3 regions of the Pandoraea pulmonicola genome follow, and region 3 is predicted to be linked to each of the others. Evidence: predicted binding sites of a transcription regulator. Region 3 holds the regulator's gene; each other region holds the start of a gene.
The links. The regulator sigma-54, encoded in region 3, starts transcription at its own class of promoters, with help from an activator protein. The targets are predictions, from matches to a motif close to TGGCANGNAANCTGCTTT.

Region 1: the regulator sigma-54 is predicted to act here: its motif matches at 2,403-2,420, upstream of RO07_RS25965 (beta-propeller fold lactonase family protein).
Region 2: the regulator sigma-54 is predicted to act here: its motif matches at 4,729-4,746, upstream of exaC (acetaldehyde dehydrogenase ExaC).

What each region holds. Positions count from the first base shown of each region.
Region 1 is NZ_CP010310.2:2,845,216-2,852,862, forward strand. Features, by position in the region: gene RO07_RS12460 (NEL-type E3 ubiquitin ligase domain-containing protein) at 1-1,088, shown strand, start outside; gene RO07_RS25965 (beta-propeller fold lactonase family protein) at 1,133-2,278, opposite strand; partial or broken gene RO07_RS25540 (LpxL/LpxP family acyltransferase) at 2,481-3,008, opposite strand; gene RO07_RS12475 (RCC1 domain-containing protein) at 3,040-6,195, opposite strand; gene RO07_RS12480 (hypothetical protein) at 7,072-7,395, shown strand; gene RO07_RS12485 (hypothetical protein) at 7,467-7,647, opposite strand, start outside.
Region 2 is NZ_CP010310.2:5,371,066-5,378,712, reverse strand. Features, by position in the region: gene RO07_RS23175 (mannose-1-phosphate guanylyltransferase/mannose-6-phosphate isomerase) at 1-40, opposite strand, end outside; gene RO07_RS23170 (IS110 family RNA-guided transposase) at 592-1,617, opposite strand; gene yiaY (L-threonine dehydrogenase) at 1,812-2,960, opposite strand; gene exaC (acetaldehyde dehydrogenase ExaC) at 3,155-4,675, opposite strand; gene RO07_RS23155 (sigma-54-dependent Fis family transcriptional regulator) at 4,971-6,899, shown strand; gene RO07_RS23150 (CreA family protein) at 6,917-7,381, opposite strand; gene RO07_RS23145 (CsgG/HfaB family protein) at 7,601-7,647, opposite strand, start outside.
Region 3 is NZ_CP010310.2:611,566-619,212, forward strand. Features, by position in the region: gene RO07_RS02730 (PsiF family protein) at 1-43, opposite strand, end outside; gene hprK (HPr(Ser) kinase/phosphatase) at 177-1,142, opposite strand; gene ptsN (PTS IIA-like nitrogen regulatory protein PtsN) at 1,200-1,655, opposite strand; gene hpf (ribosome hibernation-promoting factor, HPF/YfiA family) at 1,883-2,236, opposite strand; gene RO07_RS02750 (RNA polymerase factor sigma-54) at 2,379-3,881, opposite strand; gene lptB (LPS export ABC transporter ATP-binding protein) at 3,958-4,728, opposite strand; gene lptA (lipopolysaccharide transport periplasmic protein LptA) at 4,754-5,461, opposite strand; gene lptC (LPS export ABC transporter periplasmic protein LptC) at 5,458-6,120, opposite strand; gene RO07_RS02770 (KdsC family phosphatase) at 6,145-6,708, opposite strand; gene RO07_RS02775 (KpsF/GutQ family sugar-phosphate isomerase) at 6,740-7,647, opposite strand, start outside.

The DNA.
Region 1 (7,647 bases), 2.2 Mb from region 3:
TGTGCGTGCAACGCAACCAACTGCCCCGGTTGCCGACAAGCGTCTTGAGTATGTCGCATGATGGTCAGGTATTTATTGAGGGCAACCCATTCTTGTCTGCCCACCTGCAACGACTGGATGCGACCATGTCTGCGCCAAGATACAGTGGGCCTCAGATCCACTTCTCCATGGCGCCTGCCGACATGGGCATCGCAGCGGTGCGCCCTCTTGTCGAAGCAATTCGGGACTGGTGCGGCAACGATGGGCAAGTGCAGGCGGACCAATGGCATGCGCACAGCGAGGAAGCGCACGCTGCGGAATTCTCCAGGTTTCTGGATCGCTTGAGAGAATCCGTCAATTACAACCCAGACTTCAAGGTGGCAATCGCCAGTTGGCTATCCAAGCTTGCAAGGGATGGAGAGCTTCGCCAACTGGTCTTCCAGGTCGTCCAAGGGGCCAGCGAATCCTGCGAGGATCGGGTCGCACTCGCTTATAACAATCTGACGAAACTCAGTCATGCGCACGCCGTAGCCCGTGGCGAATACGATGCTAGGCTCGAGGAGATCATCGACCGCGGGCACGGCGCATTTCGCTTGGACGCCCTGGAGAAGATCGCCCGCAGGAAGGCCCAGGTGTTACCGCTGGTTGACGAAATCGAAGTCTATCTGGCCTATCAGGTGCAGTTGCGCGATCGGCTGAAATTACCCACGGACATCGCAAACATGCGCTTCTTCCATGTCGCCGGGGTGACACCTCAGGATCTGAGGGGCGCCGAGCAGGAGGTTCGCGCTCGAGAACCGTTGGAGTTCCCTCAATATTTCCTGGTCGAATGGGCGCCTTGGCGGCAGGTGCTGGCGCGCTTGGACTCTGAGGGAACAGAGCGAGCGCGTCAAAAATTGCACGACATGCTCCCCGTCTACGATCAAGAAGTGGCGGCGCAGTTGGCCAGTCTTGATCTACGGGACGATCCCGATGGGCGGGCACAGGTCGGGGTTGGCGTCATGAAGGCACAGCAGCTGGATGTCTATAAAGCGCTTACCCGGGAGTTCTTGCGCAAGCGGAATGAGGAAGCTCTCATGGACCGGATCATGGGCACTGTCAACCGGTGACAGCATCGGCACCGGTTGACGCCGCTTCGGCCATCTGCAAGGAATTACACGTCGATGATGACCATGCCAAATAATCCAGCGCCATTACCATTGTCGACGGTTATTGATGGTTTGGGTGTAAGCGATCCATCATCGTCATTGACTTCATAGACATATACGTTTCCTTCATACTCGGACATCGCATAAAGGTATTTCCCTGAAGGATCAACAGTCAACGCAGATATTTTCAAGCCGATTGATCCGCATGGTTTTTGATCGGATTTTGACAGAAACCCATCCGATCCGATCTTGTATGAAGCAACAACATTCGCGCCTTGGTCGTCGAGCATATCTCCGGTTACGCCAATAAAGAGATATTTCCCGTTCGGACTGATAGCGCAGGCGGTACCGGATCCGTTCAATTGGGCCACGTTTCCGAGTGGCGTGAACTGTCGGCCGGAACCATCCAATTTGAAGCCCGCGACCTGAAGAGGGGTGGGGGCGTTAGTGGGGGTGGTGCCAAAAATTACGTAGGCAAATTTTAAATTGGCCGCTAGAGCGTATCCTTGACCGGTGCCCACAACCTCCCCGCTGCCAAGATAGGAAAGACCGAAAGCGCTGGTTTCCAAGGCAACGATCTGTGTTTTATTGGCCGGCGTGTTTCGGTAGAGCGCAAATAAAATCTGAGCCTGATAGGAGGGATCTGCTCCAGGCGTGGAAACGAGTTCTAGATCCGCGACGTCGCCAACCACACTATCCGGGAGTCCATTTACCTTCTTGTTCCATGGCCTCACGGTGTCTGGGGGTGAAAACCTGAATCCAGGAATCTGCTCGGTAAGTGGATTTTGTTCGTCTGCTTGGATGTAATTGTCGATATATATGTCGTACGTATTAGATCCGGTGTAAAATCCAACGATATAACTGGGTTCCGACTGCACTCCGTTAGTGTAATGCTGAATATTCGGTGTTAGAGAGCCATCATCATTGACGTGGTAAATGCTTATGGCCCCCATGCTCACGGTCACATTGTTGGATTGATTCGCGAGGAATATATAATTTCCTCCGCGCTGAAATGCTGATGCATTGGCGCACGCGATATCAACGGCATCCGTGCTTGGCACAGGACGTCCCAATGACGATAGTGAGCCATCCGGCTGCACGGAATAAGGATAAACAACTCCATATCCCAGGAAGTAAGCAAATTTTTTCATTTCTCATGTCCTCGATAATATGACCTGCTTTGTCGGCTTATATATTCACTTGATTGGCATAAGGCCATACACCTCAAAGCCTGCCTACTAGCAGAACTGATAGTTCTCGTGCCGGAACATTCGAATTGCCGTTTGCATCTCATGCAGGCTTGCGGCAATACAGACGATCATAATTCTGTGCGAGCCGGAGGCGCCGGACGAGTCAATACACGCTTGGCATGCCGGCCGGTCGACTCTTGAAGCGCCGATGGACCCAGTAATATTGCTCCGGGCGCTGATTGATCTGCGTCTCGAGAAACTCATTTATTCGACGCGCGTCGCTCGCCTCCCCTTCTGACGGAAAGTCACTGAACGGCTCGAAGATGGTCAGCTTATATCCGCGATAATCGGGCAGCACTTCCGTCACGAACGGTATAACGCGCGCGTTCGACATGCGTGTGTACAGTGAGGCGGCGGGCAGGCGCGTGGAGTAAAGTATGCAACCGACCTAGATGCTCACAAAATGGAAGCCCAGAAAGATGGTCGGCGGAGCATTCTTGTCTTCCAGGTCAATTCGACTGTCGATCTGGACCAGGTTCCGTATCCTCTGCGCGCTGCCATACCATTGAATCGCACTGCCAAACCTTGCGACGAGCGCATAGGGAAGGACTGCGAAGAGGCGCAGCAGCGCTACGACGACGACAAAACCCAATCGCCCCAGGAGGTTCCCCCGATCGTGAGAATCGCTCATCGCAACTCGGCTGGAAGTGCCCAGTGCCGCATCATCGACGCGACGCCGCCTCATGGCCCCTGACACGTAACGCAGTGCGTGCTCGACCGCGCGCTGCCGCGCCCGCCTCATAGGTGAGGCCGCTGTCGAGATACGGCTTGACCGAGGTGCTGTTGCCACCACCAGCCGCCGTCCCCCAGGTGACCGCGCCACCCCCGGCGAGAATCGCAACAAAGGCTTCGCTGTTGCCGTAGATTGCGCGCACGTTCTGAAGCTGTGCCTTGACCGCAGACGAGTCACCACCGTAGGCGGCGTTGCCCCATGTCACGACGGTGCCGTCGCGGCGTAGCGCGGCAAACGCAGCGTCGGTACTGGCGACCTGTACGATGTCCTGAATCAACGCGATGTCCGCCGGGACAACGCTCCCCCAGGAGGAACTCCCCCAAGCGACCACGTGCCCGTTGGCACGGCGCGCGGCGAAAGCGCCCTTGGTGGCGGTGACCTCCTCGATATCGGTCAATTCGGCGATATCGGGGGGCAACACGCCGCCCCAATCGGCATTGCCCCAGGCGAGCACCTGCTTCCCTTCGGTCAGTACGGCGTAGGCCAAGGCCGACACCGAGGCCAATTCCACAATGTCCCGACGGGCCGCAATGGTAGCCGGAACCGCGCCACCATTGCCGGCGGTCCCCCAGGCAACTACCGTCTTGTTCGCGCGCAACGCACAGAAGGACTCGTAGTTGCCGCGCACGTCGATAATGTCTGTGACTTCCGAGCTAATGGACTCCGGCACTTTCCCGCCGTAGCGGGTGTCGCCCCAGGCCACGATCTGCCCTGTTTTTCGAAGGGCAGCGAGTGCTGAAGAGCCGGAAAAGATCTGTGTGACGTCCGACAGAGCGAGGACGTCGGCCGTCGCCTGGCCTCCATGGTCGCGATTTCCCCACGCCTCGATATGTCCGTTGGCGCGCAACACCGCGAACGCTGCGTAGCTTCCTGCGATGCGCGTCACGTCGGTCACCCTCTGGGTGAACCCGTCAGGCAACGTCCCGCCATTGTCTGCATTGCCCCACACCGCTATCCGCCCGTTACTGCGGCGCACGGCGAAGGCGGCTCGCGTGGCGGCCATTTCGACGACGTCATCGTAGGTCAAAATGGTCGACGGCACGGTGCCACCGTAGCCGGCGACTCCCCAGCCGATTACCCCTCCTTTATTGAGGAGCGCCACCATCGCGGCTGTGCCTCGGGTCGTGCCGTTATCACCTGATCCAGCGATATTGACAGGCTGGATCGTGATCGTATCGTCCTGGCTCTTGACGTTCAGAGGAACCCACGGACGCGTGTCCTTGAACGATGCGCCGAGTTTCCAGTTGGACTCATCGTCGTAGCGCCATTGCGCACTCAATGGCTGCGAAGTGGCCTTGTCGAAGGCGCTCAGGCGATGCGACACATGCTCCCACCGGAAGCCGGCCGAACCATTTCGTGCGCCCATGACCAGCAACTTGCCTTGCCCGGGTTGCGCGATCACGTCGTAAAGCGAGGGCGGCGATTTCTCCTCGGTCGGGTTGCCTGCTCGAATCACCGTGTACTCGAGCGTTACGGTCTGCCCCACATCCGCCTGCACCGTGGCTTGTGACACGTTCAGCGTCACGTCGCCGCCCTGCTCCGCATCGCTGACCGTATGGTTTGCCGTGACCGAGCCCGGGCCCGGTACGCCTTGCCACTGCAAGGTGATCTGATCGCCCGCCCGAAACCCGCCCGAGCGATCGAGCCGCACGGTCGCGCCATCGGGACAATCGGCAGGATCGAGCGTGCTGCCCTTGGCCTGGTCGATCGTCGCCGCAGGCAGATTGCCCTGTTGAACGGTCAAGGTCAGCGGCAGGCTCGACGCATAACGTTTACCGGCTCGCCACAGGCTGTACGACACCGTGACCTGCGCATCGAGGCTCGCCATGACGTTGGGATAGGGAACGTCGAACTCGATGGACTGGTCCGTCTCGGTCGAGAGCAGAACATGTTCGCCGTCCCAGTTGCCAGGCGTCTTCTGAGACGCCCACGTCAGCCGGATCGTGTCGCCCTGGCGCGTGTGCTCGGCCGCGGGCACGAATACCGGGCAGCCAATCTGGGGCGACAGCGACCGGGGATCGAGCACGCCATTGGCCACCTCGGGCACGCTAGGTGGCGCGACCTGCGCCACCTGCTGTTCGACTTGCAGGGTCAGCACGTTCGACTGCAGCCAGGTGGCGTTGTCGGTCTGCAATACCGAATATTGGAACGTGACGCTCTTATTGAGAAACGGGGTGATGTTCGCGTACGGGATATGAACCGGATAGGGCTCCGTCTGGAAGTTCTCCGAGATATCGAACGGAATCTCGATGCCGTCGGGCGGGCCGCCTCCCCAAACGGCCTTGCCCTTCACGCCATTACCGAGCCCCTCGTTGGGCCCGAGCAAGCCGGTGCATCCATCGGGCACGAGGTCGGGGTTCAGGATATCTCCGATGGCCTCCGCGACGACCGGCGCCGGCAGCTTGCTCTCATCGGGCGCGTTGCCGATGCGCAGGGCATAGAGTGCGGAGGGCGAGATGGCGCCACCGCGATTGACGTCGTAGCGCACATGCACGGTCTTGTCCAGATAAGGCCCGACGTACTCGGCCTCGACCAGGAAGGTGACCGAGCGCACGGCGCGCAGGGTGATTTCATCCTCGTAGTAGCCCGCTTCGCCGGCGGCGCCCCAGTACATATAGACCTTGTCGCCCGCGGCCATGCCCTTGTAGATCGGGATTCTCACGAGCACGTCGCTGGTCGCCAGGCTGCCGTCCAGATGCCCGTCGACGGCTTCGTCGACGCTGGGCGCGGCCAGCAGCGGCGGGTTGCCGATGTGCAGGGGCAGCGGCGCGGAGGGAATCTCGGGGCCGCCGTCGCCGGGCTCGACGAGATAGGCGGCGGTCACATCGTTGTCGAGCGCCTTGACGACATTCGCCTTGGGCACGGTGAATGAGATGTCGGTGCCGACCTTTTTGCGGGAGACGTCGAAGTCCTTGGTGTATTCACCCGGGCCGCCCATGTCGAACTGGAAGATGACGTGATCGCCTTCTCCCATGTTGGGGTAGGCTTTGACGACAAAACCGACGCCCAGATCACTCAGTTCATTGGGATCGAGCAAGCCCGCGGCGGCATCGGGACAAACCGGTGCGGGCAACGCGTCGGCCAATGTACGAGAGGCCGACAGGTCACCGGCCTTGAACCCCGTGGCGGGAGAGCTGTTTTTCTGCGTCATGCCGGCTCCTCGAACTTTTGAAGGAATGTGCTAATTCATGACATAGGTAGAAGCCGTCACGGCGTGTGGCATGGCACGAAGGAAGTTGAACAATGCGGTCGCCGACTAAAAGGCACTCCGCATCTCTGCCAATACCGCTGGCGACGCGTCACCACTTCTACGCTGCGATTTGCCACCCAATCGCATCACCTTCGTGAGGTAGCTACCATTTGGCCCGTAGGTGATGGCCTTGCCGCTCTTGACTGTTGGTTGAGGTGGAAGTCCCCGTTATCTGAAAACAGAAGCACTTCAAATCCCATACTTCTGGTAGCGACCCGTTCTCATTGCAATTCGCCTTCCCGGATAAAGCGAAGGAACATAAACAATATTCGCAATGTTTTGGTATACATACTAGTAATACTAATAGTTGGTGATGTCTGGTCTGTATGGCTTCATGATCGCGCTGCAAGCGTATCTCTCGTGCCTTCAGCCCTCGGGCTCCCTGCTCAAGTGGAGATTGCCATGACGATCAGCAATTCCCTCCCTGCACCGCCCTCTTCTCACCCGATCGGCTACGGTGTAAGCCAGCCGCAACGATTGCCGAAACCGCACATCCTGATTTCCCTTGGCACCTTGGGTGACGGCGGCTCAGGTCTGTGGCGGTATTGCAGGAGAGCCGTCGCCAATCCGGACACAACTGTGTCAATGCGAATTGAACCTACCCACGAATGGGGGACAGGCGGCGATACCAATCTCTATGGGAGGGCGCATCGCGCGCGGTGAATGCCCCCGCTTCCGGGAAACCAGCCACCCTTGATGTGGAGCCTCGCCATGTCTGACTTGAGAATCTACTATGAAGTCGTCGCCGGCGAGCGGCTCACCACCGTATGTGGTGAAAGCATCAGCCTGCCGCACACGGATGCCTCCTTTGGCGTACATGTAGAGACCAACGCACCGGGACAGTCTGAAGTCTGGACGGTGACGCACCTGCTGTCTGGTTTTCCCATGGGCACGGGGCGCACGAGAAGCGAGGCCTTTCTCAACGCAGTCCGGCACATACATCAGAATCGGCATAGCTTGCTGTTCATGCTTGCCCAGGCCGTCCAGCTACGACAGCAGTTGGAGCAGGACTACCCCCACGTAAAGGACGCTTGACCTGGCGCGGTCCAGGACTGGCCAGGCACTGCGCTAATCAGAGCCCTTCAAGACCGTGACAGGGCGTTCGTTCAACGCCTCCTGAAGAGATAACTTCGACTCTCCCTGGCCCAGATGACATCCTCCACGCCACACATGGCAGCGAAGATTGCTATCGCCGCGAGCTTGTCATTTCCCTGAAGTAAAAAGAGTACTGCGGCGAGGATACCGATATCGATAATGAAAAATCCGAGCCGTTCCGCCCTGATGCCA
Region 2 (7,647 bases), 1.1 Mb from region 3:
TACCGCTTCCGCCGCAGAGGACTACCGGATAGATGTTCATTTTCGGGTGGCTCAAAAATACTGGTCGTTGGAGCTGATACTCGATTCGTTTTGTCTTGTGTGGCGCCCGCATGTTGCACCCGTGTGTCAGCATCATGTTCCGTGTCACATGACGTACGGGGTGTAAGCCGCAAATATAGCGGATCGGGCAACGATGTGCGCGCTTCCGGTATTTTCCGCATTGGCGCGAGCGCGGACGTGCGGCGGCGCGAACGAATCGGCATCAGGGCAACCGACGGGGTACCGCAGCGGCAAATAGGTCATTCAACGCCTTTCGGCATCAAAAAAACAAAATCTATGGTCACCCCCATTTTTGCAAGACTGATTTGATGCAGTGTTTGGCTTGCCTAAATCTATCCGGCGTCGATGTGGGGAGTTTCTCCCCGCGCCACGATGAGAGTCGCGCCTGACACTCCTAAAAAGCCCCTCGGCTTCAAGAGCCAATTGTTTTATCAGGTTGTTCGTCAGGCCGGTGTGCCGTTCACGTCATCCAATTTCAGTCGTCGCAAAACCAGGTGGGTGTTTCTCGGAAAATAGTTAGGGAGTAGGCGCTCAAGTTGGCATGGCGCTCGGCCTCGCATCGAATATCGTGTTGTGTGTGGCCAGCGCCCATGCGGTTCGTGCCAGCTTGTTCGCTAGCGCACAGGCCACTACGTTCGAATGCCTACGTGTGAGCATCGCGCGCACCCAGTCGGCGAGGCGGCCTGTCTGACGTTCCAGCCGCTGCATATATGCTCGGGCGCACTGCACTAACAAACGCCGCAAGTTCTTATCTCCACGCTTGCTTATACCCAGCAAAGTCGCACGGCCGCCCGTGCTGTACTGGCGTGGCACAAGCCCTGTGGCTGCGGCAAAATCGCGGCTGCATGCGTATTGCTTGCCATCGCCCATCTCAGCGGCCAACACGCTGGCGGTGATCGGTCCAACACCGGGGATGCTCAGCAGACGTTGCCCCAGATCGTCCTCGGCAAGTTGGCGCGTCAGCTCCTTTTCGATTTCACAGATTTGCTCACAAAGGTACTTGTGGTGAGCGTGTAATCGCTCGAGCACAGCGATAAGCCGTGGCGGCAGCGAATACTCGGCCAACACCGCAGGCAAACGCCTGATGACTGCCTGACCGATCGGCAGGCTGATGCCGAATTCGAGCAAAAACCCATGGAGTTGGTTAATCGTCTTGGTCCGATCCCGAATCAGCGATTCGCGCACCCGATGCAATGCCCCGAGCGTCTGCTGCGATTCGGTCTTTGGTGTCACAAACCGCATGGCCGGACGAGATGCCGCCTCGCAAATCGCCTCGGCATCCACGAAGTCGTTTTTGTTGCTTTTGACGAAAGGCCGCACGAATTGCGGCGAGATGAGCCTGACTTGATGCCCAAAGCCCGCAAGTTGCCGGGCCATATGATGGGCTCCGGCGCACGCCTCCATGACCACCGTGCAAGCATGAAATGTCGCGAAAAACTCGACCAGTTGCTTGCGACTCACCCTCTTGCGAAACACGGCTTTGCCTTGCCGATCCTGCCCATGAAGGTGAAACGTATGCTTGCCTAGATCGATTCCTACCAGCGTCACGGTTTGCATGATGGCCCTCCAAAATGAAAACACCCTACCGCGTTACCCGCGTGTAGGGTGGGGGTGACCATCTCATTAGCCCCTCAGACCCCGGATCCGAATCCAGTGCCTGAGGGGCAATGCGTCAATCTCAAACTACTGTCGATTCCACGTTCGCACCGCGTCGCAGCGCGCCGGTCACCGTGGCCGATCAACCCACGCGATCAGAACGCCCGCCGGAAAATTTCCTCGATCTCGGCTTGTTCGGCTCGCCGCGGATTCGTGAACCCGCACGCGTCCTGCATCGCATTTGCCGCGAGCGTCGGAATATCCTCCAGCTTCGCACCGAGTTCGGTCAGACCTGCCGGAATGCCGATGTCCTTCGACAGTCGGCGAATGGCGGCAATCGCGACCTTGGCGCCTTCGTCGTCGCTCAGTCCATCGACCTTTTCTCCCATTGCCTGAGCGATGTCCTTCAGCCGCCCCGCGCTCACGCTGGCGTTGAACTCCTCCACGTGCGGCAGCAGCACGGCGTTACACACCCCGTGCGGCAGATCGTAGAAGCCGCCGAGCTGGTGCGCCATCGCGTGGACATAGCCGAGCGACGCGTTGTTGAACGCCATCCCCGCGAGGAACTGCGCGTACGCCATGTTCTCGCGCGCCGTCATGTCGTCACCGTGCGACACCGCGCGTCGCAGGTTCTGCGCGATCAGCGTCACCGCCTTCAACGCACATGCATCGGTAATCGGCGTCGCCGCGGTCGACACATACGCCTCGGTCGCGTGAGTGAGGGCGTCCATGCCGGTGGCCGCCGTGAGTCCCTTGGGCATTGCCGCCATCAATGCCGGATCGTTCACGGACAACAGCGGCGTCACGTTCCGGTCGACGATCGCCATCTTCACGTGGCGCTTTTCGTCCGTGATGATGCAAAAACGCGTCATCTCGCTCGCGGTTCCGGCGGTCGTGTTGATGGCGACGAGCGGCAACTGGGGCTTCTTCGAACGATCGACGCCTTCGTAGTCCGCAATCTTCCCGCCGTTGGCCGCACACAGCGCAATGCCCTTCGCGCAGTCGTGCGGCGAACCGCCACCGAGCGAGATCACGAAGTCGCATTGATGCTGCTGGAGCATCGCGAGCCCGGCTTCGACGTTGCCGACCGTCGGGTTCGGCTTCGCGCCATCGAAAGTCACCGACTGAATGTCCTGCTGCGCCAGCAGCTTCGCCACCTTCTCGGCCACACCGGCCTTGGCGAGCCCGGCGTCGGTCACGATCAACGCGCGACGGAAGTGGTACTGCCGCAGGGCGGCGATCGCCTCGTCGAGACTGCCGATGCCCATCATGTTGACGGCCGGGATGAAGAAAGTCGTGCTCATGGTCATGCTCCTTATCGGTTTTGTGGAGGATGCACCGTCCCGCGCGTCGGGCGCTTCGGCGCCGGACGCGATTCGGTGACGATGTCACGATTCATTGCAGATGCTGAGGACAGCATCGCACCCGAAGCGCGATACGTCCTTGACCTGCTGCAAACTCGGTGTCGAATAGAGGGTGGAGGGTGAAGAAGGGGCGCTCAGAAAAAGCCGAGCGGATGGGTGTCGTAGCTCACCAGCAGGTTCTTCGTTTGCTGATAGTGATCGAGCATCATCTTGTGCGTCTCGCGACCAATGCCGGACTTCTTGTAGCCGCCGAAGGCCGCATGCGCCGGATAAAGGTGATAGCAGTTCGTCCATACTCGCCCGGCCTGGATCGCACGGCCAACGCGATAGGCGCGATTGATGTCGCGGGACCACACGCCCGCGCCAAGACCGAACTCGGTGTCGTTGGCGATCGCCAGCGCTTCGGCTTCGTCGCGGAACGTCGTCACGCCGACGACCGGCCCGAAGATCTCTTCCTGGAACACGCGCATGCGATTCTCGCCCTTGAGCAGCGTGGGCTGGATGTAGAAGCCCGAGGCGAGCGGACCGTCCAGCTTCTCGATGCCGCCGCCGGTGAGCACCTGCGCGCCTTCCTTGCGAGCGAGATCGAGATACGTGAGGATCTTGTCGAACTGCTGCTGCGATGCCTGCGCGCCGACTGCCGTTTCCGTGTCCAGCGGATCGCCGCGCTTGATGCGCGCCACGCGCGCCATCACGACCTCCATGAACGGTTCGTAGATCGACTCCTGCACGAGTGCGCGCGACGGACACGTACACACTTCGCCCTGGTTCAGGAAGCCCAGCACGAGCCCCTCGGCGGCCTTCTCGATGAATTCCGGCTCGGCGCGCATGATGTCGTCGAAGAAGAGGTTCGGCGACTTGCCGCCGAGTTCCACCGTGCTTGGAATCAGGTTGGCCGCGGCCTTGGACAGGATCTGTCCGCCCACGGGCGTCGATCCCGTGAAGGCGATCTTCGCGATGCGGCGGCTTGTGGCGAGCGCTTCGCCGGCTTCTCTGCCATAACCCTGGACGATGTTGAGTACGCCCGGGGGCAGCAGATCGCCGACCAACTCGGCGAACAGCGTGATCGTCAGCGGCGTCTGCTCGGCCGGTTTGAGCACCACGCAGTTGCCTGCCGCGAGCGCCGGCGCGAGCTTCCACGCGGCCATCAGCAAGGGGAAATTCCACGGAATGATCTGACCGACGACACCCAGCGGTTCGTGGAAATGATAGGCCGCGGTGTGCTCGTCGATCTCCGCCGCCGTGCCTTCCTGCGCACGGATGCAGCCGGCGAAGTAGCGGAAATGATCGATGGCGAGAGGCAGGTCGGCGGCGAGCGTTTCACGCACCGCCTTGCCGTTGTCCCACGTCTCGGCCACGGCGAAGCGCTCGAGATGGTCTTCGAGGCGATCGGCGATCTGCAACAGAATGCGCGAGCGTGCCTGCACCGACGTCCTGCCCCACTTGGCCGCCGCCGCGTGCGCCGCGTCGAGGGCCAGTTCGATGTCGGCGCTGCCGGAGCGGGGAAACTCCCCGATGACGCCTCCGGTGACCGGCGACGTATTGGTGAAGTAGCGTCCTTCCACCGGCGGGACGAACTTGCCGCCGATGTAGTTTTCGTAACGGGGTTGCAGGGACAGCAGGGCACCGGGCGTGCCGGGTGGGGCGTATCGCATGTCGTGTCTCCGGATATTGTCGTGTCGGTGGCGCATCGGCCACGCGAGACCGGTAAGCAATTCGCGGGCCACCCGCGCCGAATGCCGTCTGGACGGACATCGCCGCTGCATGCGGGCAAGCAACGTGTATCGAATCCGTGACAGGTGTGTCACCACCCGTGACACCGCCTGTCCCAGGCGTGAGACAGGCAATCGCCGCGCGCTGCGCGATTGATTTCCCGCATTGCGTTCCTCCCCGGCATGGGAGATGCTTCGGGGAACGACTACGAGACCATCCGGCAGGGGGAGACGACCAATGCCAGCGACTCCAGAATTCGCGCACGCACGCCGCGTGTTGAACGTTGTTCAGGGCGACATGACGTCTGCCGTCGCGGCGACGGACCCGAACATCGCCAGTTCGTGGCGCCGCTGCTTCGACGAGCATGCGCTCGACCCGGGCGCACGCATGGCGCCACGCGTGCTCGAGTCGACGCAACTTCGCGAGCGGCGCAATGCCATGGAACGTCTGCGTCACGTGTCGATGCCCGTGCTCGAACGCCTGCAACGCCAACTGACGCATCCCGACCAGGCCGTGCTGCTCACCGGCCCCGACGGCGTGATCGTCGATTCGCGCCTGCACGAGCGCTCGCGCGATGCGTTTCATCGCGCCGGCCTGTGGCCGGGGGCGGACTGGAGCGAGTCGTGCGAAGGCACCAACGGTATCGGCACTTGCGTGGTCGAACGCGCGCCGGTGATCATTTGCCAGCAGGATCACTTCCGTGCGCTGCACACGCCGCTCACCTGTACCGCGAGTCCGGTGTTCGCGCCGCAGGGCGAATTGCTCGCCGTCATCGACGTGTCGTCCACGAGCGCCGACGTCACCCGGCAGAGCCAGTTCCATACGCTCGCCCTCGTGAATCTCAGCGCCAAGGTCGTGGAGAGCGAGTATTTCTTTCAGCAATATCGCGACGAGTGGCTGCTGCAATTGCAGGAGCAGGCGGATCACCTCGGCGGTTTCGCGCAGGCGCTGATCGCCTTCGACGACACGGGACGCGTGCTCGCCGCGAACCAGAGCGCCCTCAATCGTCTTGGCATCGCGCGCGACGAGATCGTCGGCTCGCGCATCGATCGATGGTTCGCGCCCACGCTCGATTCTCTCTTCGCGCAAGGACATCCCGCACCGAGCACCTGCTGGCCGATTCGCACCCACACGAGCGAACTGTTGCTCGCCATGGTGCGAGCGCCCGCGCGTGCGGCAATCCGTGCGACGCGTCGCACCGACGGTCTCCCGGACGCCGCGGCGCAAGCGGTGGCGAAACCGTTTGCGGACCCGGCGCTCGCGCAAGCGTTTTCGCGCGCCTGCCGCGTATTCGCGCACGACGTTCCCGTACTCATCCGCGGGGAAACCGGCAGTGGCAAGGAAGTCTTCGCGCGCGCGGTGCATGCGGCGAGTGCTCGCGCGAACGGCCCGTTCGTCGCCCTCAATTGCGCGGCGATTCCCGAATCGCTGATCGAGAGCGAGTTGTTCGGCTACGTCGGCGGCAGCTTCACCGGGGCGCGCAAGGAGGGGATGAACGGCAAGCTGTGGCAGGCCAACGGCGGCACGTTATTTCTCGACGAGATCGGCGATATGCCGTTCGCCATGCAGACGCGGCTGCTGCGCGTGCTGGAGGAGCGGATGGTGGTGCCACTGGGCGGCGGCGAGCCGGTGCCGCTCGACATCCGCATTCTCAGCGCGACGCATCGCGATTTGTCGGAACGCATCGCGGAGCGGCAATTCCGCGAGGATCTGTTCTACCGGCTGAGCGGTCTGGAGGTCAACATACCGCCATTGCGCGAGCGCGAGGACAAGATCGACCTGATTCAACGGTTGTTGTCACAGGCGCGGACGGACGGCTCGCTCAGTGTGACGCCAGCGGTACAGGATCGGCTGTGTGCCTATGCCTGGCCGGGCAACGTGCGTCAGATGCGCAGCGTCATCCGCACGCTCGTGGCGCTTTGCGAGAGCGGTGTCGTCACGCTGGAGGATCTGCCGGACGAATTGCGCGAGGCCGATGCCTCGCCGCCGGGGACCGACGCGCCGACGGTGAGCGCGGATGCGCCGCTGGAACTGGCCGAACGTCAGGCGCTGCGCGCGGCGCTCGACGCCTGCCAGGGGCAGGTGAGCGCCGCGGCCCGCAAGCTCGGCGTGAGCCGCAACACGCTCTACCGGAAGCTGAAGCGATTCGGTTTGCTGCGCGCCTGACTCCCGCCGGTCGGCGACTATTTCGAGGGAATCGGCGTGGCGCGGTCGATGGGCACGGCGGTCACGCTGTTCTGGGGCGAACCGTCGATGAGCTTGTCGGAATACGTCAGGTAGACGAGCGTGTTGCGCGCCTTGTCGACCATGCGCACGACGCGCAGTTTCTTGAAGAGCGGCGACAGACCTTCCGAGAAGACTTCCTCTTCCTGGGGAAGCGGTTTGCCGAAGGCGACCGGTCCCACCTGACGGCAGGCGATCGACGCTTCCGCCTTGTCCTCGGCCAGCCCGACCATGCCCTTGATGCCGCCTGTCTTGGCGCGTGAAACGTAGCACGTGATGCCCTGCACCTTCGGGTCGTCGTAGGCGTCCACGACGATCTTGTGATCCGGTCCCAACAGCTTGAATGCGGTGCTGACGTCGCCGATCTTCTCGGCATGCGCCCAGCTCGCGGTGACCATCAACGCCAGCGCAACGATTGTCTTCATGAGGATGTCCCGTCAAAGGCTGCGGCATGCTGCCGCGCGATGCGGATTCTACTCGCGTCGCGTGATGTTCGCGTGAGGGCAATAGGGCGATAGAGCGATAGGGCGAGGCTGGGGAAGGCAACACCGTTGCGTCGACCGGACAGTCAAAAAAAGAAAACCGCCGTCCCTGGCGGGGCGGCGGTTCTCAACGCATCGACTCGGACTAGGCGCGCAGACGGTTTACCACTTGTCGTCCTGGGCGCTCGCCGGGGCGGCCTGGCCGCCGC
Region 3 (7,647 bases):
GCAGCGGGGATACCAGGAGCAGTGCAGCGAATGCTTTCTTCATGATTGTCTCTCCATTAGGTCGACACGCACGGGGAAGAACCGCGTGGCGATTACAACATGAAAGAAAACGCGCCGCAATCGCGCTGCGTTGACAGAATGTCGCGTGGAATGCGGTAAACCCCGAGCCGCGAGGCTCAGAGCAGCTTGCCCTGCATGCCGTCGGGATCCTGCATGGCCTGGCGCTGGCGCTCCATGAAGTCCTTGAGCGTGTCGATGCCGCGCAACTGAAGGATCGTGTTGCGCACGGCGGCTTCCACGAGCACGGCGAGGTTTCGCCCTGCCGCCACCTGCAGAATCACCTTGTTGATGGGCAGGCCAAGCACGTCCACCGTCTGGGCTTCGAGCGGCAGGCGCTGGAATTCGCCGTCCGGGCGGCGCACCAACTGGACGATCAGCTTGAGCTTCATCTTCCGGCGCACGGCAGTCTCACCGAAGATCGTCTTGATGTCGAGCAGGCCCAGCCCGCGCACCTCCAGCAGATTTTGCAGCAGCGGCGGGCAGCGGCCTTCCACGAAATCCGGCCCGAGTCGCACGAAATCTACCGCGTCGTCCGCCACCAGGCCGTGCCCGCGGCTGATCAATTCCAGGCCGAGTTCGCTCTTGCCGAGGCCGGAATCGCCGGTGAGCAGCACACCCATGCCCAAAATGTCGATAAAAACGCCGTGCATCGTGCATCGTGGGGCGAACACACGCGAAATGTACAGGCGCAGGCTATCGATGACCGAAGCGGTCGAGAGCGGGGTGGTGAACAGCGGCGTGGACGAGCGGGTGCACCGCAGCACCAGATCGGGCGGAGCTTCGAGCCCGTCGGCGACCACCAGGAACGGCGGTTCCAGGGCGATGACTTCGCCCATGTGGCGTTTGCGGTTCTCGTCGCTCAGGCGCTGGTAATAGCGCAGTTCGGCCTCGCCGAGCACCTGGATGCGGTTCGGGTGGATGAGGTTCAGGTGACCCACGAGGTCGGCGCTCGAGGTGGCGGTCGCCACGCTCTCGGGCGTGAAACCACGCTCCCAGCCCTCGTGGCCGGTCAACCACGACAGACGCAGCGTCGCGGCGTTGTCGTCGAAAATGCTCTGCGCGTTGATGCCGGTCAGTTCCACCGCGTCGCCTCGTTCGGTTGGGTATGGGGAGCTACGGGACTCGAATTTGGCGGTGGCTCAGGGCTGCCAGTTCGCCAGTGCCGCGTGGATGTCCTCGGCGCTGGGCGCGTTGCTCAATGTCTCGCGCATCGAGCGATCGGAGAGCAACTGCGCGATTTCGGACAGAATTTCGAGGTGCTGCTGCGTGGCCTGTTCCGGCACGAGCAGGAAGAAGAGCAGGGAAACGGGCTGGCCGTCGGGGGCCTCGAACGGAATCGGGTCGTCCAGACGCACAAAGGCCGCCATCGGGTGCTTGAGCCCCTTGATGCGGCCGTGCGGAATGGCGACGCCCTCTCCCAGACCGGTCGAACCCAGCCGCTCGCGTGCGAACAGATTGTCGGTGACGAGCGCGCGCGACAGGCCGGCGTTGTTCTCGAACAGGAGCCCTGCCTGCTCGAAGACGCGCTTCTTGCTTGTGACGGACAGTCCAAGCAGGATATTGGACGCAGGTAAGAGTTTGACTAAACGGTTCATCTTGTAATGCGGGCGCACGCGTAGTCGCCCTCCAACCCCCGATTTGACCTCGCATTATAGACCACCCGTAGCCGCGTCAAGCCAGATGCGTCGCCCCATACAAAAGGGGCCGTTCAACGGCCCCGCGGTGGGTGATGCCAGATTTATGACAGACGTAGATTCGCTCGTGTGGTTCCGTGCGGGTTTGCGTCAGTGCCAGTCGATGCGACTACCACGCCGGAAAGGAGTTACTGGAGCGGTTCCGCCTCCGGCGGCTGTTGATGCTTGAGGGCTTCGCGGCCATGATCCTGCACCTTGTCCTTGTATTGCATAACCTTGCGGTCGAGCATGTCGATCAGCTTGTCGATGGCGGCATACATGTTCTCGTCACACTTCTCGACGAAAATCTCCTTACCCTTGAGATACACGGTGACGCTGGCAATCTGGCGTCCGGTCTTCTCCTTGGTCTTGTCGACAGAGAGGATCACCTCGGCGCCGATAAGCTGGTCGAAATGCCGCAACACGCGTTCAAGCTTGTTGACGACGAATTCGCGCAGGGACGGCGTGAGCTCGAGATGGTGTCCACTGATCTTCAGATTCATAGCTGCTCTCCTTGCTGAAATGCCGAAGTGCAAGCCGCGTCACGAGCGACGCTGGCTGGCGGGAGTGCGAGCCATTGACGTGACGCAATGTCGCACTGCGGCGTGATGCCCCAGCGAGCCAACATGGCGCACCAGGACTGTCCTACAAAGATTTGCGCAAGTTCACTGCGGGGATTCGCATGGCCTCGCGGTACTTCGCGACGGTGCGCCGCGCAACCACGAATCCTTGCTCTGCCAGCAGTTCCGCGATACGGCTGTCGGAAAGGGGGCTCTGGGGGTCTTCTGCTCCTATCAGTTGCTTGATGAGGGCGCGGATGGCTGTGGACGACGCAGCCCCTCCGGCTTCCGTGGCCACGTGCGACCCGAAGAAGTACTTGAGCTCGAAGGTTCCAAATGGAGTGAGCATGTACTTACTCGTTGTCACCCGTGAAATCGTGGATTCATGTAAACCCAGCGTATCAGCAATCTCTCGCAAAACCAAGGGCCGCATGCCGATTTCGCCATGCGTGAAGAAGTTCTTTTGACGCTCGACAATAGCCTGCGCGACGCGCAGGATCGTGTCGAACCGCTGCTGGATGTTCTTGATGAGCCAGCGCGCTTCCTGGAGCTGCTGCTGGAGGTTGCCGGTGCCCGGGTCGTTGCGGTTGTTGCGCAGGATGCGCGCATACATTTCGTTGATGCGCAGACGCGGCATGACTTCGGGATTGAGCTCGGCGGTCCAGCCGCTGCCCTGCCTGCGCACCAGCACGTCCGGCACCACGTAGTCGGCGGGTGGCGAGCCGTAGGCGGCTCCCGGGAACGGATCGAGCGAGCGGATCAGTTGATGCGCGGCGCGCAGCGCGTCCTCGCTCACGCCCAGCAGGCGGCGCAGACGCGTGTAATCGCGCGCGGCAAGCAGTTCCAGATGGTCGCAGACGATGCGCAGCGAAAGCGTGCGCACGCCGCTGGCCGGCAAGCGCTGCAGTTGCAGGCGCAGACACTCGGCGGGGCTGCGGGCGCCCACGCCGGCCGGATCGAAGCTCTGCAGCAGTGCGAGCGCGGCGTTGATCTCCTCGGTCTCCAGCGCCAGTTCTTCGGGCATTTCCGCCTGAATTTCGTCCAGCGTGGTCCCGAGATAGCCGTCTTCGTCGAGCGATTCGATGAGGAATTCCACCAGCGCGCGATCACGCGGGCTGGCCTTGGTCAGGCGCAACTGGGCCAGCAGGTGCTCGCGCAGGTTGGGATGGTCGACGTGCAGTTGCGGACGCGCGTTGTCATCGTCATCCGAAGCGCTGCCCGTGCGGGCGAAGTCGTTCAGGCTCCAGTCGCTGCCATTGTCGCCCGCGTTGTCGTCGAAGCGCGTTTCGCCGTCGAGTTCGCGGGCGTCGTCGTGACCATTGGCGGCTTCGGAACGATCGTTGCTGCTGACCGAGGTGCTCCGTTCGTTGCGCAGCGACCCGTCCGTGCCCACGCGCACCGAGCCCGCGAGCCAGTCGTCTTCTCGCTCGAGCATCGGGTTCTGGGTGAGGGCGTGCTCGACTTCCTGCTGGAGTTCGAGCGTCGACAGTTGCAACAACCGGATCGATTGCTGCAACTGCGGTGTGAGGGTCAGGTGCTGCGAGGTGCGAAGTTGGAGGGTCGGTTTCATAGCGTGTCTCGCCTTCATTGTAGAGGCTTTGTCACGTCAACGGAACCGGCCCGGCGCCCTATCGAGGGCAGGGTTTACATGCGAAAAATTTCCTTTACATCCGGAAATTTTCACCGAGATAGACACGGCGAACGCTTTCGTCGGCCACGATCTGGTCGGGCGTGCCTGCGGCGAGCACGGAGCCTTCGCTGATGATGTAGGCGTGATCGCAGATGCCGAGCGTCTCGCGCACGTTGTGGTCGGTAATCAGGACACCGATGCCACGGTCTTTCAGAAAGCGCACAATGCGCTGAATTTCCAGCACGGCGATCGGGTCCACGCCGGCGAACGGTTCATCGAGCAGGATGAAGCGCGGTTGCGTGGCCAGCGCGCGGGCGATTTCCACGCGACGGCGTTCGCCGCCCGAGAGCGACATGGCCGGATTCTCGCGCAGATGGCTCACCTGCAGTTCGTCGAGCAGCGCCTCGATGCGTCGCTCGATCTCCTCGCGCTTGAGCGGCTTGCCGTTGGCGTCGAGTTGCAGTTCGAGCACGGCGCGGATGTTGTCCTCGACCGTGAGTTTGCGGAAAACCGACGCTTCCTGCGGCAGATACGAGACCCCCATGCGGGCGCGCTCGTGAATCGGGAGTTCGCTGATGAGGCTGCCGTCGAGCTGGATTTCACCGTCGTCGGCGGGCACGAGACCCACGATCATGTAGAACGACGTCGTTTTGCCCGCGCCGTTCGGCCCGAGCAGACCGACGACTTCACCGCTCTTCACGTCGAGCGAGACGTCCTTGACGACGGTACGCGCGCCATATTGCTTCTTGAGCGAGCGCACGACGAGCGCGCTCGGCTTGCCCGACGGACCGGCGCCCGGATTGATGCCGCTGGAGGCGTTGTTGGCAGGATTACTCACGCGGATTCCCGATGCTTTTGGAGGGAGACAGCGGCGGCAGATCGCCTTTCGGCGCCGCGGCGGGCTTGCTTGCACCGCCCGGCTGCGCCTGGTTGGCTCCGGTGGCATTGCGCGGCGCGAGCGTGGCGCGCACCCGGCCGTTCGGATTGTTGGCGTTGACCTGATCGGTGCCGCTGTTGGCAGTGTAGACCTCGTTGTACGTGTCGTACGTGATCACGCTGCCGTGGATCTCGTCGAGCACGCGCGTGCCGCCGGCCAGACGCTTGAGCGTGGCCTGCGTGGTGAGCGTGGCGACTTCGGTCTTGCCGTTGTAATAGATCGTCTGGCCCCAGCCGTCGATGTACTCGTCCACGCCGTCGCGCTTCTGACGCATGTAGGCGAGCGGGCCGCCCGGCTTGTAGTACGCGGTGGCGTACTGATAGCCCTCCGGATCCTGACTCACTTCGACGCGATCGGCCTTGAGGAGGATCGTCCCCTTGGTCATCGTCACGTTGCCGGTGAAGATGTTGACCTGCTTGAGGTCGTCATAGCTCATGTGTTCCGACTCGACGTTGATCGGCTTGTCGCGGTCGGCGCGCTCGGCGTGTGCGAGCGGCGCGGTCAGCGCACCGAACACGGCGAGCGCGGCGAAAGCGGCGGCCGCCGCGCGCAGGGCACGCAGCGATAGGGATGCAGGTCGCAGGTTGCGGCGATCGATCATGGGGTCTTGGGGCCCTGTTTGGTCTGGGGAGCCGCGCCTGGCGCGGCGGCGGGCGGTGCCGGGCGTTTGTTGCTCAATTCCGCCGGCTGGATGGTGCCGTGGACATTGCCGAGCAATTGTACGGCCCGCGTGATGTTATTGAAAATCATGCCGTCGCCATACATGACGGAGGCGCCACGATAGAGCTGGACGGGCTTCTCCGTGCGCACGATGTCCTCGTTCACGAGCACCTGGAAGTGCTCGGACAGCGCGCGCATTTCCGGATCGCGGGGGCCCGGCTGACGCACCACGACAGCGTCGTCGTACAGGTCGACGACGGACATGTCGGCATTGAGCGTGCCGCGCTTGCCCGTGGCCGTCACCTCCGGCTGCTCGGGCGTGAACGCGCGCACGGCGGGCAGCGTCATGGCAGTGGTCTGATCGTCCTCGAAGTGCGTCATGTGCACGGCGTTGACGCGGTACTGCGTCTGTCCGCTCGCCGAGAGCATGGAGATCACCATGTCGTCGGCGTAGTAGTCGGGGATGTGCTGCTTCACGTACGGCGTACGGTCGGCGCCCGACGGCAGCGTGCGTTGCACGAGCCAGTACGTGCCGGCCGCGAGGCAGGCGAGCAGGGCGATCGCGATCAGGGAGGCGGGGGAGACGCGTTGAATGGCCATGAGCGGGTCGGCTACCTCGTGGCGTCAGGCAAGGGCTTCGGCGAGCAGGGCGTCGTAACGTCCCTGCGCACGCAGGACGAAGTCGCACAGTTCGCGCACGGCGCCTTCGCCGCCGCGTGCCGCGGCGATCCAGTGGGCGCGGGCCTTCACTTCGACGTGGGCGTTGGCCGGGCAGGCCGCGAAGCCGACGCGCGTGAGCACGGGCAGATCGGGCCAGTCGTCGCCGATGTGGCCGCACTCCTCGGCCGACGCCGAGACCTTGGCGCGGAGATCCTCGAACGCTTCGCGCTTGTCATGCACGCCCTGATACACGTGGGCGACGCGCAGATCGGCCGCGCGCTTGGCGACGATATCGGACTGACGCCCGGTAATGATCGCCGTGACGATGCCCACCTCGGCGAGCAGCTTCAGGCCGTGGCCGTCGAGCGAATCGAACGTCTTGATGAGTTCGCCGGCGGGGCCGTAACGCAGGCCGCCGTCGGTGAGCACGCCGTCGACGTCGAAAATCATCACGCGCAGACGTGCGGCGCGCGCCATCGCGTCGGCGACATCGAAGTGAGCGAATGGGGTGTTGCTGGGCTGACTCATCGGCAAGAAGCAGGGGGCAAGGGGCGGGGACTCACACGACCTTCGCGGCGAACAGGTCGTGGACGTTCAGCGCACCGACGAGACGGCCGTTCTCGGTGACGAGCAGTTGTGTGATGCCGAAGCGCTCCATCAACTCGGCGGCCTCTGCCGCGAGGTGGTCGGGGCCGATGGTGCGAGGGCCGACCTTCATCACCTCGGCCAGCGTGAGCGTGCTGAAATCGAGCGTGCGCTTGAACAGGCGGCGCAGGTCGCCGTCGGTGAAGATGCCCACGACCTGATCGTCGGCATCGACGATCGCCGTCATGCCGAGTCCCTTGGCGGTCATCTCGAGCAGGGCCTCGGAGAGGGTCGCATTCGAGCGCACGCGCGGAATCCGCTCGCCGGTGCGCATCACGTCGCGCACGAAAGTCAGCAGGCGGCGTCCGAGCGCACCGCCCGGGTGCGAGCGGGCGAAGTCCTCGGCGCCGAAGCCGCGGGCGTCGAGCAGGGCGACGGCCAGCGCATCGCCAAGCGCGAGGGCGGCCGTGGTGCTGGCCGTCGGCGCGAGGCCGAGCGGGCAGGCTTCCCTGTCGACGCGCGCGTCCAGGTGCACGTCGGACAGACGTCCGAGGCTCGACGCGGCGTTGCCGGTCATGGCGATGAGCTTCGCGCCGAGGCGCTTGATCATCGGCAGAATGCTGACGATTTCACCGGTTTCGCCGGAGTTGGACAGGGCGACGACGATGTCGTCGGCCGTGATCATGCCCAGATCGCCGTGGCTGGCTTCGGCGGGGTGAACGAAGAACGACGGCGTGCCGGTGCTGGCGAACGTGGCAGCCAGTTTGCGGCCGATGTGGCCCGATTTGCCCATCCCGGTGACGACGACGCGTCCGCGGCAGCCGAGCAGCAGCGAGACGGCTTCGAAGAAGCTATCGTCGAGGTGCGCGGAGACGCGTTCGA